Regions from separate parts of the Pseudomonas sp. 10S5 genome, predicted to be linked through region 1. Evidence: predicted binding sites of a transcription regulator. Region 1 holds the regulator's gene; the other holds the start of a gene.
What was found. The regulator sigma-54, encoded in region 1, starts transcription at its own class of promoters, with help from an activator protein. The targets are predictions, from matches to a motif close to ANTGGCATNNANNTTGCTNT.
Positions count from the first base shown of each region.

Region 2: the regulator sigma-54 is predicted to act here: its motif matches at 6,728-6,747, upstream of glnA (glutamate--ammonia ligase).

Region 1 is NZ_JASJVL010000024.1:42,852-51,378, forward strand. It holds gene QN378_RS21130 (HPr family phosphocarrier protein) at 1-46, opposite strand, end outside; gene rapZ (RNase adapter RapZ) at 63-920, opposite strand; gene ptsN (PTS IIA-like nitrogen regulatory protein PtsN) at 923-1,387, opposite strand; gene hpf (ribosome hibernation-promoting factor, HPF/YfiA family) at 1,401-1,709, opposite strand; gene QN378_RS21150 (RNA polymerase factor sigma-54) at 1,789-3,279, opposite strand; gene lptB (LPS export ABC transporter ATP-binding protein) at 3,466-4,191, opposite strand; gene lptA (lipopolysaccharide transport periplasmic protein LptA) at 4,191-4,733, opposite strand; gene lptC (LPS export ABC transporter periplasmic protein LptC) at 4,720-5,292, opposite strand; gene QN378_RS21170 (KdsC family phosphatase) at 5,302-5,838, opposite strand; gene QN378_RS21175 (KpsF/GutQ family sugar-phosphate isomerase) at 5,838-6,812, opposite strand; gene QN378_RS21180 (ATP-binding cassette domain-containing protein) at 7,109-7,918, shown strand; gene mlaE (lipid asymmetry maintenance ABC transporter permease subunit MlaE) at 7,918-8,527, shown strand, end outside.
Region 2 is NZ_JASJVL010000008.1:87,506-96,032, reverse strand. It holds gene QN378_RS10705 (DUF2868 domain-containing protein) at 1-1,096, shown strand, start outside; gene QN378_RS10700 (DUF3482 domain-containing protein) at 1,089-2,453, shown strand; gene QN378_RS10695 (YkgJ family cysteine cluster protein) at 2,572-3,006, shown strand; gene typA (translational GTPase TypA) at 3,098-4,918, opposite strand; gene thiI (tRNA uracil 4-sulfurtransferase ThiI) at 5,059-6,513, opposite strand; gene glnA (glutamate--ammonia ligase) at 6,848-8,254, shown strand; gene QN378_RS10675 (DUF4124 domain-containing protein) at 8,459-8,527, shown strand, end outside.

The DNA of each region.
Region 1 (8,527 bases):
CATGCAGCCCAAGCTTGTTGATAATGGTAATTTGATGAACGGGCATCGCGATAGAAGTCCTATCAGTTGAGGTCGCGGTGGCGAACCTGAACATTCTTGAGGGATTGCTGCAACACCCGACCCAAACGTTCGGTCAGATAGACGGAACGGTGGTGCCCGCCGGTGCAGCCAATGGCAATTGTGACGTAAGCTCGGCTGCTGGCGGCAAAGCGAGGCAACCATTTGTTCAAATACGTGTAAATATCCTGGAACATCTCTTCGACATCAGGCTGGGCGGCCAAATACTCAGCAACGGGTTGATCCAGGCCTGATTGCTCGCGCAGCTCTGTTTTCCAATAGGGATTTGGCAGGCAGCGCACGTCGAACACCAGATCGGCATCTACGGGCATGCCGCGCTTGAAACCAAACGACTCTATCAAAAATGCGGTACCGGGCTCTGGTTTGTTTAATAAGCGCAGCTTGATCGTATCGCGTAGCTGATAAAGATTGAGCTGCGTGGTATTAATCTTCAGGTCAGCCAAATCTATGATGGGCCCGAGCAGGGAGCTTTCATCGCGTATTGCTTCAGCCAGCGAGCGATTGGCGCTGCTTAGCGGATGGCGGCGACGCGTTTCCGAGAAGCGCTTGAGCAGGGTCTCTTCGTCTGCGTCCAGGTACAGCACATCGCATTGAATATGTCGATTGCGCAGTTCCTCAAGTAGCTGAGGAAAGCGGAATAGATGACTAGGGAGGTTGCGCGCGTCAATTGAAACGGCTACGAGTGGTTCGGCCAGTTCAGTATGAACAAGAGCACGATCAGCCAATTCTGGAAGCAAGCCGGCGGGCAGATTGTCGATGCAATAAAAGCCGTTATCTTCTAGCACATTGAGTGCGGTGCTCTTGCCGGAGCCGGATCGGCCACTGACGATGATCATTCGCATGATTAATGTCCGTTCTGTACGTCCAGGACCACCTGGTAGAGAGCCTCGCTGCTTTTCGCCCCACGCAGTCGGTCACGCACGTCCCTGCGGTCTAGCATGCTGGCAATTTGTCGCAGTAGTTCGAGGTGGGCGTCTGTGGCAGCTTCGGGAACAAGCAAAACAAATAGCAGATCGACTGGAGCGCCATCAATGGCGTCGTAATCAATCGGAGCGTCCAGATGAATCAAGGCGCTGATAGGTTCGCTGCAGCCGTTTAAGCGGCAATGAGGGATAGCGATACCGTTGCCAAAACCTGTCGACCCCAGTTTTTCGCGAGCGGTGAGCTTCTCGAAGATATCGTGCGAATTCAGTCCCGGCAGTTCATGGCCGATCAGATTGGCAACTTGCCTGAGCGCTTTTTCTTTGCTGCCGCCCGGCACGTTCACAATGGAACGGCCGGGGGTCAGGATATTTTCAAGTCGGATCATGAGTTGGGAGTGTTTAGCGAGCTGTCGCACCTTTAAGGATGTTCTGCTGCTTTTCCTTATGCTTGAGCAATTGTCTATCGAGCTTGTCAGTAAGTAGATCGATGGCCGCATACATGTCGTCATGTTCTGCGTTAGCGACTACCTCCCCACCGTGGATGTGCAGCGTGGCTTCGATCTTCTGTTTCAGTTTCTCGACCGCCATTGTTACCTGCACATTTGTAATCTTGTCAAAATGCCCCTCTAGTTTTTTGAGTTTCAGCTCAATGTATTCACGCAGGGGCTTTGTTACTTCTAGCTGATGTCCACTGATGTTGACTTGCATACAGCGTCTCCTTCGTTGCCAGTGCATAAAGAGGCAGGCTAAATACCTGCCACTGGAACGCTATGGCTTCAGGTCCTTATCACATCAATCGCTTGCGCTCGCTCGAAGGCGCGATCCCTAATGATTCACGGTATTTGGCGACCGTGCGACGGGCTACCTGAATGCCTTGTGCTTCCAGTAAACCAGCGATCTTGCTGTCACTCAACGGCTTTTTCTGATTTTCCGCCGCAACTAGTTTTTTGATGATCGCGCGAATGGCCGTAGACGAACACTCGCCGCCCTCCGAGGTGCTTACGTGACTTGAAAAGAAATATTTCAGTTCGTAAATGCCGCGGGGGGTGTGCATGAATTTTTGGGTGGTCACCCGTGAAATTGTCGACTCATGCATGCCGACCGCTTCTGCTATGTCATGCAGGACCAATGGCTTCATTGCTTCGTCGCCGTATTCAAGGAACCCACGCTGATGTTCGACGATCTGTGTTGCAACTTTCATCAGGGTTTCATTACGGCTTTGTAGGCTCTTGATGAACCAGCGGGCTTCTTGCAGCTGATTGCGCATGAACGTGTTGTCGGCGCTGGTATCGGCCCGGCGCACGAAGCCAGCGTACTGAGGGTTGACCCGAAGGCGTGGAACTGACTCTTGATTGAGCTCCACCAACCAGCGTTCGTTATCTTTGCGCACTATCACATCGGGCACGACGTATTCGGCTTCAGCAGATTCGATTTGCGAGCCTGGTCGTGGGTTAAGGCTCTGCACCAGTTCGATCACCTGGCGCAGCTCATCTTCCTTGAGCTTCATACGGCGCATTAATTGGCTGTAATCTCGGCTCCCCAGTAGGTCGATGTAATCGCATACCAAGCGTTGTGCTTCTGCTAGCCAGCGAGTTTTCGGGGCTAACTGGCGCAACTGAAGTGACAAACATTCACTCAGATTGCGAGCCCCGATCCCGGCGGGCTCGAACTGTTGGATGCGGTGCAGCACCGCTTCTATCTCATCCAGTTCGACGTCCATCTCAGGATCGAAAGCGTCGAGAATTTCCTCAAGTGATTCGTCCAGATAACCCTGATTGTTAATACAGTCGATCAGCGTTACTGCGATCAGTCGATCAGTGTCGGACATCGGTGCCAGGTTGAGCTGCCACAACAGATGGCTTTGCAGGCTCTCGCCAACTGAGGTGCGCGTGGTGAAATCCCATTCGTCATCATCGTTGCTCGGCAGGCTGCTGGCGCTGGACTGATAAACGTCGTCCCACGCGGTATCAACGGGCAACTCGTTGGGCGTTCGCTCGCTCCAGTCACCTTCTTCCAGGTTGTCCACCGTGGGGGCAGATTCCTGATAGGTCGGTTCCTGAATGTCGGGGTTAGGTTTTTCTACACTATCGGCCACTGGATCGGCGTTGTCGAAGTCGTCGCCTTCTTCCTGACGTTCCAGCATAGGATTGGACTCCAACGCTTCCTGGATCTCTTGTTGAAGGTCCAGGGTCGACAGTTGGAGTAGACGGATAGCCTGTTGCAGCTGAGGTGTCATCGTCAGCTGCTGGCCCATTCTCAGGACTAGCGATGGTTTCATGGCAGGGGCTTAACACCTTATTCGCCGGCGCTCATGCGCCATCCACTACAGGGCGCCGGAGCGCCAACTTAAGCAAATTATATGCCTGAAACTTAAGTGTTTGCCTAGAGTCCGCTGGAAATTAAAATGCTTGCCAGCGCGAAATTCTAGCGTCTGTCGCCTATGAAGAGCGATATACCGCAGACCTTACAGGCGGAATTCATGGCCGAGGTAAACCTCTTTAACCAATTGGTTGGCCAGAATGGTTTCTGAATCACCTTCAGCGATCAGTTGTCCATCGTTGACGATATAGGCAGTCTCACAAATATCCAAGGTATCGCGAACATTATGGTCGGTGATCAAAACGCCAATTCCCTTGGCCTTCAAGTGGTAGATGATTTGCTTTATATCGCCTACTGAAATCGGGTCGACGCCTGCAAAAGGCTCATCCAGCAAAATAAACTTGGGTGAAGTCGCCAAGGCGCGTGCAATTTCCACACGACGGCGTTCGCCGCCTGACAGGCTCATGCCCAAGTTGTCGCGGATATGGCTGATATGGAATTCTTGCAGCAGGCTTTCAAGCTCTTTGCGACGTGCCGCGCGATCTAGTTCTTTGCGGGTCTCTAGTATCGCCATAATGTTATCAGCAACAGACAGCTTGCGAAAAATGGAGGCTTCCTGCGGTAAGTAGCCGATTCCGGCCCGCGCACGACCGTGCATTGGCTGGTGGCTGACGTCCAGATCGTCAATCAATACACGACCCTGATCAGCCTGTACCAGCCCTACAATCATATAAAAGCAGGTTGTTTTTCCTGCGCCGTTAGGGCCAAGCAGTCCGACGATCTGACCGCTGTCGATAGACAAGCTGACATCGCGTACGACCTGCCGACCCTTGTAGGATTTAGCCAGGTGTTGGGCTTTCAGCGTCGCCATTAAGGGGCCTTCTGCGCGTCGGGTTTGCTTTTTGGCTGAATGACCATATCGATCCGCGGACGCGGAGCGGTCAATTTAGTGCCGTTTGCACGACCGGCGTTAACGATCTGCCTCACCGTGTCGTAGATGATTTTTTCACCTTCAGAGGTGTTGCCGTCGTTAATAACCTTGGCTTTGTCGATCAGCACAATTTTATTATCCAGGGCAAAGTACTGAATAGTTACACCGTACGCCTGAACTATCGGTTTGTTCACGTCAGGTTTCTGTTCGTAGTAAGCAAGGTTGCCTACGGAGGTAAATACGTTGATTTCACCTGTTGGTGTACGGGTGATAGTCACAGTATTGCCGGTGATTTTCATGGTGCCTTGGGTGATGATGACGTTGCCTTTGTAAGTGGCAATGCCTTGCTTGTCATCGAGTTGCGCGTCGTCAGACTGGATATGAATAGGCTGATCGCGGTCCGTCGGCAGAGCCCAAGCGCTCACGCTTCCCAGTACTGTGCCCAGGCCGAGCAAAAAAGGGAGGGTTTTAACGAGCCTCATACAGTCCTCTTACGTTAGATAGCAGGTTCATCCTGCCGTCGTTCAAATACGCTTTCATGCCCGTTCCGGTGGTAACACCGCCGAAGCCGTCGATTCTAACGGCTTGCTCGGTCTGCGCATATTGCTTCTGTGGGAATACCGTCATTCGACTGCTGGTAATGATGGTTGTACGGTTCTTTTCGTCTGTTCGGGCGACGCGTACTGAGTCAATCAGCTCGACTTGAGTGCCGCCAGGCGAAACTTCACCTCTCAAGCTTTGTACGTGCCATGGAAACTGCGCACCGCGAAACAGCTGCAGGTCGGGATTTGTCAGCAGCGTGACGTCCGAGGCCTGAAGATGCTCAACTTTGTCGGATGTCATATCGTACTGAAGTTTACCGTCTGGCAAAAATTGCAAGCTGTGTGCCTTGGTGGCATAGAAATCGATAGCGCCTGGATCGACAACGGCCGCTTTTTGCTCAAGAAAAGTTTCTGGGCTGATGTTCCAATAGCCTGCCGCTGCGACTAATAATGCCAGCACACCCAGAATCAAGAACCTGCGAATTTTTTTTCTCAGCATAAATAACTTCTATAAGTAGGCGGCGTGGGCCGCTTCAAGGCTGCCTGAAGCGTTCAGGATCAGTTCGCAAAACTCACGTGCTGCGCCTTCGCCCCCGCGAGCCTGGGTAACGCCATGAGCATGCAGCTTTACAAAGCTTGCGGCATTGGCAACGGCCATTCCCAAGCCGACGCGCCGAATGACTGGCAAGTCTGGCAGATCATCGCCTAAATAGGCGACTTGTTCGTAGGTCAGGTTGAGTTGGGACAATAACTCGTCGAGTACGACCAACTTATCTTCGCGGCCCTGGTACAGATGCTGTATGCCCAGATTCATTGCTCGGCGCTCGACCACGGGGGTTTTGCGTCCGCTGATGATAGCGGTGATTACGCCCGATGCGATCAGCATCTTGATACCCTGCCCATCAAGAGTATTGAATGTCTTGAACTCGCTTCCATCCTCGAGAAAGTACAGGCGGCCGTCCGTCAATACGCCATCCACGTCAAAAATCGCTAATTTGATATTTTTGCCGCGATGCAGCAAATCTTTATTTATTGCGCCACTCACTACATCACTCCCGCGCGTAGAAGATCTTGCAGGTTAAAGGCGCCGACTGGGTGGTCGTTTTCGTCAACAACGATCAGTGCGCCAATTTTGTGATCTTCCATGATTTTCAGTGCCTCGGCCGCGAGCATCTCGGGGCGGGCAGTTTTGCCGTGGAGCGTCATAACGTCGTCGATGATCGCCGTGCGGATGTCGATGTCTCGATCAAGGGTGCGGCGTAAATCACCGTCAGTGAATATTCCGGCCAGACGACCATCGGCTTCCAAAACGGCAGTCATGCCGAGACCTTTATGGGTCATTTCCATCAGCGAGTCCCGCAACAGAGTGCCGCGCCGGACCTTCGGCAAATCTTCGCCGATGTGCATGACGTGCTCGACTTTGAGCAGTAATCGCCGACCCAAGGCGCCGCCGGGGTGCGAAAAAGCAAAATCTTCGGCTGTAAAGTCTCGTGCTTCCAATAGCGCGACGGCCAGCGCATCACCCATTACCAGTGCTGCCGTGGTCGATGATGTCGGGGCCAGGTTCAGAGGGCAGGCCTCATGTTCGACGTGAACATTCAGATTGACTTCTGCAGCCCTGGCCAGGGTTGAGTCTGGGTTGCCGGTCAGGCTGATCATCTGGATGCCCAGACGTTTTATCAGGGGCAAAAGTGTAACGATTTCGGTCGTAGTGCCCGAGTTTGAAATGGCCAAGATGATGTCGTCACGGGTGATCATGCCCATATCGCCATGGCTGGCTTCGGCTGGGTGGACAAAGAATGCTGTGGTGCCGGTACTTGCCAGCGTGGCGGCGATCTTTTTGCCGATGTGGCCCGACTTGCCCATGCCGACTACGACTACGCGGCCCTTGCCGGCCAGAATCATTTCGCAAGCGCGTACGAAATCAGCGTCGATATACATCAGTAAACCTTCTACTGCTTCTATTTCTAAGCGGATAGTGCGTTGTGCTGTTTGAATCAGGTCGCTGGATTGGCTCATGTCGGAAACGGTCAGCCTGATGAAAAGGCGCCGATTATAGCGGTAATGGTCAATTCCCTCACCTTTGATCTTATGTCAGTGCAAGGTTCTCGCATCGCGGTTGACCCGTACTCTTCGAGAGTGGTTCGCAATTGTTCGAAGTATCTGTCTTGCGCCTGAACTAAAGAGGCTTCTTCCGTGGGACACATGCGCGCGCAGTGGTATAGTTCGCGGCCAGTTCGGCCCACCTAGTCGGTGCATGCACAGCGCCATGGACATCGGTTTATGAGAGTGAGGCCGCCTCGTGAGGAGTTTAGATGAGCGCCGATAACGCCTACGCGGTCGAGCTGAAGGGCGTGTCCTTCAAGCGCGGCACGCGCAGCATCTTCAATAATATTGATATACGTGTTCCCCGGGGCAAGGTCACCGGAATCATGGGGCCTTCCGGAAGCGGCAAGACCACGCTGCTGCGCTTGATGGGTGCTCAATTGCGTCCCAACAGCGGAGAGGTGTGGGTCAACGGTCAGAATTTACCCAAGTTGTCGCGCAGCGATTTATTCGATGCTCGCAAGCATATGGGTGTGTTGTTCCAAAGCGGGGCCTTGTTCACTGATCTCGATGTGTTCGAAAACGTGGCATTCCCGCTACGGATTCACACCCATTTGCCGGACGACATGATTCGCGACATTGTCCTGCTTAAACTGCAGGCTGTCGGCCTTCGTGGCGCCGTCGATTTGATGCCTGACGAGTTATCTGGTGGTATGAAGCGGCGTGTGGCACTTGCCAGGGCTATTGCGCTCGATCCGCAAATTCTTATGTATGACGAGCCCTTTGTTGGTCAAGATCCCATCGCCATGGGTGTATTGGTCCGGTTGATTCGTCTGCTGAATGATGCGTTGGGAATCACCAGTATTGTGGTTTCTCACGATCTTGCGGAAACCGCGAGCATCGCTGACTACTTATATGTAGTCGGCGATGGTCAGGTGTTAGGTCAGGGAACTCCAGAAGAGCTGCTGGGTTCGGATAATCCGCGCATCCATCAATTCATGACCGGCGACCCGGATGGCCCTGTTCCATTTCACTATCCGGCACCGGATTACCGCGAAGATCTTTTGGGGAAGCGCTGATGCGCAAACAGTCTTTAATGGGCCGAATTAATTTGTTCGGCCAATCTGCAATCGACATGGTGACGGTGCTAGGCCGCTCGGGGCTGTTTTTATTTCATGCGTTGTTCGGTCGTGGCGGAGTCGGCGGCAGTTTTCAACTGCTGGTTCGCCAGTTGCATTCGGTCGGTGTGATGTCGCTGCTGATAATTGTCGTTTCAGGCGGATTCATCGGCATGGTATTGGCGCTTCAAGGCTTCAGCATTCTGCAGAAGTATGGATCGGAGCAGGCGGTGGGGCAGATGGTGGCTTTAACGCTGCTGCGTGAGCTAGGGCCGGTCGTTGCAGGTTTGTTGTTTGCCGGCCGTGCAGGTTCTGCGTTGACGGCCGAGATTGGCAACATGAAGTCCACTGAGCAATTGTCAAGCCTGGAAATGATTGGTGTTGATCCGCTTAAATACATCGTAGCGCCACGCTTGTGGGCGGGGTTTATTTCTTTGCCGTTACTGGCGATGATTTTCAGCGTGGTCGGCATCTGGTGTGGCTCATGGGTCGCGATTGACTGGCTTGGTGTCTACCAGGGCTCGTTTTGGGCGAACATGCAAAATAGCGTGAACTTTCAAAGTGACGTGC
Region 2 (8,527 bases), on a different contig from region 1:
CGGGCAAACGCCGGTGAATGTCTTCTGGGCGTTGGGCAGTTTGCTCGGGCTGAATCTGATTCTGCTGTCGAGTTGGGCGCTGGGCATGGTCTTCGCGGGGGAAAGCACCGCCAGCCTTGGCCGACTATGGTTGTGGTTAAGTGAAAAACTTGCCCGAGACGCCCAGGCCGCACAATTGGTCCCGGCGCTGATTTTGTTACTGCAACGCCAACGCCTGAATCGCTGGGCTCTGGGCATAGTAATCAACGGTGCATGGTTGCTAGCGTTGTGCAGCGCGCTGGGACTTTTACTGCTTCTGATGGCAACCCGTCGTTACGGCTTTGTGTGGGAAACCACTATTCTAGGCAGCGATACTTTCGTCAGCATGACCCGGTTTCTAGGAACAATCCCAGCACTATTGGGCTTCAATGTGCCGACCGAAGCAATGATTCGAGCCAGTGGCGATAACGCGTCAAGCATCGACAGCGTACGCCAGGCTTGGGCGGCATGGCTGGTAGGGGTGCTGCTGGTATATGGAATATTCCCACGACTACTGTTGGCATTGATGTGCGTGTGGCATTGGTATCGAGGTCGTGCTGCACTCGGTCTTGATCTGACACTGCCCGGTTATGCCAATCTGCGCGAACAGTTAATGCCTAGCAGCGAGCGCCTGGGTATCCACGACGTAGCGCCAGAGCATCTTCCTAGCGTGCCAGCAAATACAATGGCCCTGGTCAGCGAAGGCTTACTGCTGGTCGCCATCGAACTGGACCAACAACACCCATGGCCACCGGCGTTATCCGGGACCGTCAGTAACGCCGGTATTCTGGACAGCCGTGAATCCCGGCAGAACCTACTCGATCAGCTCATTCGTTTTCCCGTTGCGCGCTTGGTTATCGCCTGCGATCCGCGCCGCTCACCAGACCGAGGTAGCCTGGCGCTAATCGCTGAACTGGCGCGCTCTGCCGGCGCAACTCGGGTTTGGTTGCTGCAGGCACCGCAAGGCCAGACACTGGACGTCGAACGCCTGGACGACTGGCATTTAGCGCTGGACTCACTCGCCATTAGCTACTCCAACAGCTCACCGCTGAATTGGTTGGAGACCGGCCATGACTAAAACGCTTACGCTTGCAGTGGTCGGTCACACCAATGTTGGCAAAACCTCGTTGCTGCGAACCTTGACCCGAGACGTCGGCTTCGGAGAGGTGTCGCACCGCCCGAGTACCACTCGACACGTCGAAGGCGCCCGACTGTCAGTAGATGGGGAGGCATTGCTGGAGCTTTATGACACGCCAGGGCTCGAAGACGCCATCGCCCTGCTCGACTACCTGGAGCGTCTGGACCGTCCCGGTGAGCGTCTTGATGGGCCTGCGCGCTTGGCTCGGTTTCTTGATGGTAGCGAAGCCCGACAGCGCTTCGAACAAGAGGCCAAGGTACTGCGCCAACTGCTGACTTCTGATGCTGGGCTGTATGTTATCGACGCTCGCGAACCGGTGCTGGCGAAATACCGAGACGAATTGACCGTGCTGGCGAGTTGCGGCAAACCATTGCTGCCGGTGTTGAATTTCGTGAGCAGCGCCGAACACCGCGAAGTCGAGTGGCGCGACGCTCTGGCAAGGCTGGGCTTGCATGCTTTAGTGAGGTTCGACAGCGTAGCGCCACCGGAAGATGGCGAACGTCGGCTGTATGAAAGCCTCGCGCTGCTACTGGAAAACTCCAGAGATCAACTGGAACGACTTATCCTTGATCAGCAAGCGCAACGACTGGCTCGTCAGCACAGTGCGGCGAGGCTGATTGCCGAACTGTTGATAGATTGCGCCGCCTGTCGACGGAGCGTCGTCATTGGCTCAGGTCTGGAACAGGCTGCCATCGACGACTTGCGCAAAGCGGTGCGTCAACGCGAGCAACGCTGCGTCGATGCACTGCTCAAACTGTATGCATTCCGCCCCCAGGATGCGACGGCTATTGATGTGCCGCTGCTGGATGGGCGTTGGAGTGATGACTTGTTCAATCCAGAAACTCTGAAGGTTCTGGGTGTCCGCGTAGGCAGCGGAATCGCCGCAGGTGCCGCCGCCGGGGCTAGCGTCGATTTATTGTTAGGCGGTTTAACGCTGGGCGTCGCGGCGCTGGCGGGGGCGATTGCCGGAGGCGCACTGCAAACGGCCCGCAGTTACGGAGGACGTCTGATTGGCAAGCTCAAGGGCAAACGCGAGCTAACGGTCGACGATGCGGTGCTGAGGCTGCTCGCCCTACGCCAGCGGCAACTGCTGCAAGCACTTACCGGGCGTGGTCATGCTGCCATGACGAGCATTAAGCTGACCGCGCCACAGGACAAGAGCTGGCGAGATGGCAAACTTCCCCTGACGCTTCAAAAGGCAAGAGCCCATCCACAATGGTCGACGCTGAATCCGCATTCGCGGTTGAGCCAAGCGCAGAGGCAGGAGCAGATTGAATTGCTAGCGTCAGCTTTGTAGGACCGCACTTGCCCGCGTGAGACATGCCCACCGACAGTCGGTCATTTAATTTTTGCTTACGCGAATTGCGCAACCACCGGTATCATCGCGCGCCCGATACACCCGGAAATGTAAGCACATGAAACCCACACTGATCGCCGCCGCAGAAATCGACCGAATCGATACCTGGGCCAAATACTCCAGCACCATGTGTGGTGGCTGCATTTCCAGCTGCTGTACGTTGCCGGTGGAAGTAAAAATCAAGGACTTGATCCGCATTGGTGTGGTTGACGAATTCGAGCGTGGCGATCCGCCGAAGAACATTGCCAAGCGCCTGCAAAAAGAAGGGATCGTCGAACGCTATAACCAGAAGCTCGGGATTTTTACCTTACAGCGCATGAGCAACAATGATTGCCTGTACCTGGACCGTAAGAGCCGTTTGTGCACGATCTACGAACAACGCCCTGACACCTGCCGCAATCACCCGAAAATCGGGCCGCGGCCTGGGTATTGTGCATATGTACCGAAGACCCCGGAGCGCAAACCGGTCGATAACACTCTGTATATTTTTTGATCAGAATCACCGGTCCCATCGTTCACCTGCCTCACAAACAAAAACGCCCCCGACATCGCTGTCGGGGGCGTTTTTTTAACGGCTACTTACATCAGTTGCCGTTTTTCTTGGCAGCGCGGGTACGCTCGCTTTCGCCAAGAATTTTCTTACGCAGGCGGATCGACTTTGGAGTCACTTCGCAGAGTTCGTCTTCTTGAACGAATTCCAGCGCTTGTTCCAGAGTGAAACGGATAGGCGGAACCAAAGCGATGGTTTCGTCTTTACCGGAAGCTCGCATGTTGTCGAGCTTCTTGCCTTTGGTTGGGTTAACGCCCAGGTCGTTGTCGCGGCTGTTGATGCCGACGATTTGGCCTTCGTACACGTCTTCGCCGTGACCCAGGAACAGCTTGCCACGCGCTTGAAGAGTTTCCAGCGAGTAGGTCAATGCTTTACCGGTAGCAACCGAAACCAGAACGCCATTCTGACGACCGGACATGTCGCCCGACTTCATCACGTCGTAACGGTCGAAAATGCTGGTCAGAATGCCGGCGCCTGAAGTCAGGGTCAGGAATTCGTTACGGAAGCCGATCAAACCACGAGCCGGGATGTTGTATTCAAGGCGAACACGGCCCTTGCCATCCGGAACCATGTTGGTCAGGTCGCCTTTACGGATACCGATTTGTTCCATGATCGCGCCTTGGGAATCTTCTGGCAGATCGATGGTGACGTTTTCGTAGGGTTCGTGCTTAACGCCGTCAACCATGCGGATGATCACTTCCGGACGACCAACACCCATTTCGAAGCCTTCGCGACGCATGGTTTCGATCAGTACCGAGAGGTGCAGCTCACCACGGCCAGACACTTTGAACTTGTCGGCAGAGTCGCCTTCTTCAACGCGCAGAGCAACGTTGAACAACAATTCCTTGTCCAGACGTTCCTTGATGTTACGGCTGGTGACGAACTTGCCTTCTTTACCACAGAAAGGCGAATCGTTTACCTGGAAGGTCATCGAAACAGTAGGTTCGTCAACGGTCAGCGGCTTCATCGCTTCAACATTCAGTGGGTCGCACAGAGTGTCAGAGATGAACAACTGGTCGAAGCCGCTGATGCAGACGATGTCGCCGGCAGCTGCTTCTTCAACGTCAACGCGGTGCAGACCGTGGTGACCCATCAGTTTCAGGATACGGCCGTTGCGGCGCTTGCCATCAGCGTCAATCGCAACAACCTGGGTGTTCGGCTTGACGCGACCACGAGCGATACGGCCAACACCGATGACGCCCAGGAAGCTGTTGTAATCCAGTGCCGAGATTTGCATCTGGAACGGACCATCACGGTCAACCTGTGGAGCAGGAACGTGATCGACAACAGCCTGGTACAACGGCGTCATGTCGTCAGCCATCTCGTTGTAGTCGAGACCGGCAATACCGTTCAAGGCAGAGGCGTAGATGACTTTAAAGTCCAGTTGCTCTTCGGTAGCGCCCAGGTTGTCGAACAGGTCGAAGATTTGATCCAGAACCCAGTCCGGACGCGCGCCTGGACGGTCAACCTTGTTGATAACCACGATTGGACGCAGGCCGGCTTCGAAAGCCTTTTTAGTCACGAAACGGGTTTGCGGCATAGGGCCGTCTTGAGCATCGACCAACAGCAGAACGGAGTCGACCATCGACATTACACGTTCTACTTCGCCACCGAAGTCGGCGTGGCCTGGTGTGTCCACGATGTTGATGTGGTAGCCATTCCAGTTGATCGCGGTGTTTTTCGCGAGAATGGTAATACCGCGTTCTTTCTCCTGGTCGTTGGAGTCCATCACGCGTTCGTCGTTGAGCTCGTTGCGTTCCAGGGTGCCGGATTGACGCAAGAGTTTGTCTACCAGGGTGGTTTTACCATGGTCAACGTGAGCAATGATGGCGATGTTGCGTAGATTTTCGATCACTTGTGTATCTCGATCAGAGGATTCGGTCAGCTGACTAAGTGTAGGCAGCTATTACAGTAGAGTCGGCCTAAGCCGTTACGGCTGGACGACTGGCGTCGGGGGGCCGGTGACGCAAGCCACAGGCAAACAGCCCCGGGCACTTAGCTCGGTCGATAAACGCGCACATTGGCATGCCCCTCACTGAGCAAATGATGAGCATGCAGGCGACTCATGACGCCTTTGTCGCAATACAGCAGGTACTGGCGCGTGTAATCCAGTTCCTTGAAACGGCTGTTCAATGCATAGAACGGCAGTGTTTGTATCTCAATGCCAGACAATTCCAGCGGCTGGTCTTCCTGAACATCCGGGTGACGGATGTCGATAACGACCTGACCGGCCAGTGCTTGACTGACTTCTTCTATGTCGACACTTTGGCTCAACTCGTCGATTACTCGATCAATTGTTACCAGTTTTGCTCGCTCAAGCGCTCGCTCGAGAATGGCCATGTCGAACTGTTGTTCTTCGTATTCAACGCGGTTGCGCTTGGCGTTGGTCTTGGGGTTAATCGAAATCACCCCGCAATATTCAGGCATGTGCTTGGCGAAATCGGCAGTCCCGATCTCGTTAGCCTGATCGATGATGTCTTGCTTGTGACTGGCGATCAGCGGGCGCAATACCAACTTGTCAGTCGCAGCATCGATGAGTGACAGGTTCGGCAGCGTTTGGCTGGCAACCTGGGAAATAGCTTCACCGGTGACCAACACGTCGATTTCAAGCCGATCCGCAATAGAAGACGCAGCGCGCAACATCATACGCTTCAAAACCACGCCCATATGACTGTTATCGACTTTCTCGAGAATTTCTCCGAGAACTTCTTCGAATGGGACGCTGACAAACAGCACCCTTTGCGAGCTGCCGTACTTCTTCCAGAGAAAATGAGCGACTTCCATCACGCCCAGTTCGTGAGCGCGACCGCCGAGATTGAAGAAGCAAAAGTGGCTCATGAGCCCGCGGCGCATGATCTGGTAAGCCGCCACCGTCGAATCGAAACCACCGGACATCAACACCAGGGTCTGTTCAAGGGCGCCTAGCGGATAACCGCCGATGCTGTTGTGCTGACTATGAATAACAAATAACCGTTGGTCGCGAATTTCCATTCGCACTTCAATATCAGGTGCTTTCAAGGAGATTCCGGCAGCGCCGCATTGCTGGCGAAGCTGGCTACCGACGTATCTTTCGACATCCATGGAGCTGAACGTGTGGCGACCAGCACGCTTGCACCGGACCGAAAACACTTTACCTGCCAAAGCGGCGCCGAAATGCTCCTTGCACTTGGCGAGAATGTCGTCCATGTCACCAAGCGGGTATTCTGCGACCTGCAAGAAATGCGCGATGCCCGGCATGCAGCTCAGACGCACAGTCATCTCATGCAAGGCTTTGGGCTCGCTGACCTTGGTCTCGACCTCAAGATTGTCCCACACGCCGACCACCACCAATTCCGGGTCCAAATCACGGAGCACGGTACGGATGTTCTTGGCCAACTGGCGGATGAATTGCTTGCGCACCGGCCGGCTTTTGATAGTGATCTCGGGGAAGACTTTTACGATTAGTTTCATGTATACAGCGCGCGAGGTGCCAGCCGAAAAAGTGGGGGCAGAATTATAGCGGAAATTGTTCAACGTTTAACCAGTTATTCTGAACACTACACTGCGCGCACCAAAAAAGATCGCTGCCCGAAATTAGGGCATCATAATGACGCATCAAATATTTCAAATATCAGCTTTAATGGCGTGAGTGCCTGAGTTTCAAGCAAAAAACCCAACTCGGGGCACTGGCATGCAATTTGCTCCCTTGTGAGGCAGGCTGCCTTGGCCGATATTCGCGCCCGGCATCACCCAAATTTCGAAGGGCCAAACCACTACCCTGGCCCGAAGCCACCCGGAGGACACTATGTCGAAGTCGGTTCAACTCATAAAAGATCATGACGTCAAATGGATTGATCTGCGCTTCACGGACACCAAAGGCATTCAGCACCATGTGACCATGCCGGCTCGCGATGCGCTGGACGAAGATTTCTTTGAAATCGGCAAAATGTTCGACGGCTCCTCGATTGCTGGCTGGAAAGGCATTGAAGCATCAGACATGATCCTCATGCCAGATGACAGCACGGCCGTGCTTGACCCGTTCACCGAAGACCCAACCATTATCCTGGTTTGCGACATCATCGAACCTTCGACCATGCAAGGCTATGACCGCGACCCACGCGCCATCGCTCACCGTGCCGAGGAATACTTGAAGTCCACTGGCATCGGCGACACTGTTTTCGTCGGTCCAGAGCCAGAGTTCTTCATCTTCGACTCAGTAAAATTCAAATCCGACATCTCCGGCTCCATGTTCAAAATTTACTCCGAACAAGGTTCATGGATGTCCGACCAGGATATCGAAGGCGGCAACAAAGGCCATCGGCCAGGTGTCAAAGGCGGCTATTTTCCAGTACCTCCGTTCGACCATGACCACGAAATCCGCACTTCCATGTGTAATGCAATGGAAGAAATGGGCTTGGTCATCGAAGTTCATCACCACGAAGTGGCAACGGCTGGCCAGAATGAAATCGGCGTTAAATTCAACACCTTGGTGAAGAAAGCTGACGAAGTTCAGACCCTGAAATATTGCGTGCACAACGTCGCGGATGCTTACGGTCGTACCGCTACCTTTATGCCGAAGCCTCTTTATGGCGATAACGGTTCAGGCATGCACGTGCACCTGTCCATCGCCAAAGATGGTAAGAATACTTTCGCTGGCGAAGGTTATGCCGGTTTGTCTGACACCGCCCTGTTCTTCATCGGCGGCATCATCAAGCACGGTAAAGCACTGAACGGCTTCACCAACCCTTCGACCAACTCGTACAAGCGTCTGGTCCCAGGTTTCGAAGCACCGGTAATGTTGGCCTACTCGGCACGTAACCGCTCCGCTTCGATCCGTATTCCTTACGTGTCCAGCCCTAAAGCTCGCCGTATCGAAGCACGCTTCCCGGATCCAGCAGCCAACCCGTACCTAGCGTTCGCAGCACTGCTGATGGCTGGCCTGGACGGCATCCAGAACAAAATCCACCCTGGCGACGCTGCTGACAAAAACCTGTATGACCTGCCGCCTGAAGAAGCGAAAGAGATTCCACAGGTTTGCGGTAGCTTGAAAGAAGCCCTGGAAGAGTTGGACAAAGGTCGTGCGTTCTTGACCAAAGGCGGCGTATTCAGCGACGACTTCATCGACGCTTACATCGGCCTGAAAAGCGAAGAAGAAATCAAAGTACGCACATTCGTACACCCACTGGAATATGAGCTGTATTACAGCTGCTAATCCAGGTACGTCAGCTGCTTTGATGCATAAGAGGCCTCCTTCGGGAGGCCTTTTTTGTGGTTGTCTATAATTTGTCTCATTACCAATGCATCACATGGCCTATCTAAACCGATTGTGTTCTATGCTGGCCCGCCAACCTAACGGCGCCGGCTTCCACTTACGGCCTTTGGCAGCGCTTGAATTGAACGCGCTTTTGGAGTTTCCATGCGTCGAAGCCTTATCTATCTGCTGCTATTGGTAACCTTGCCTGCGGTTGCGCAGATTTATAAATAC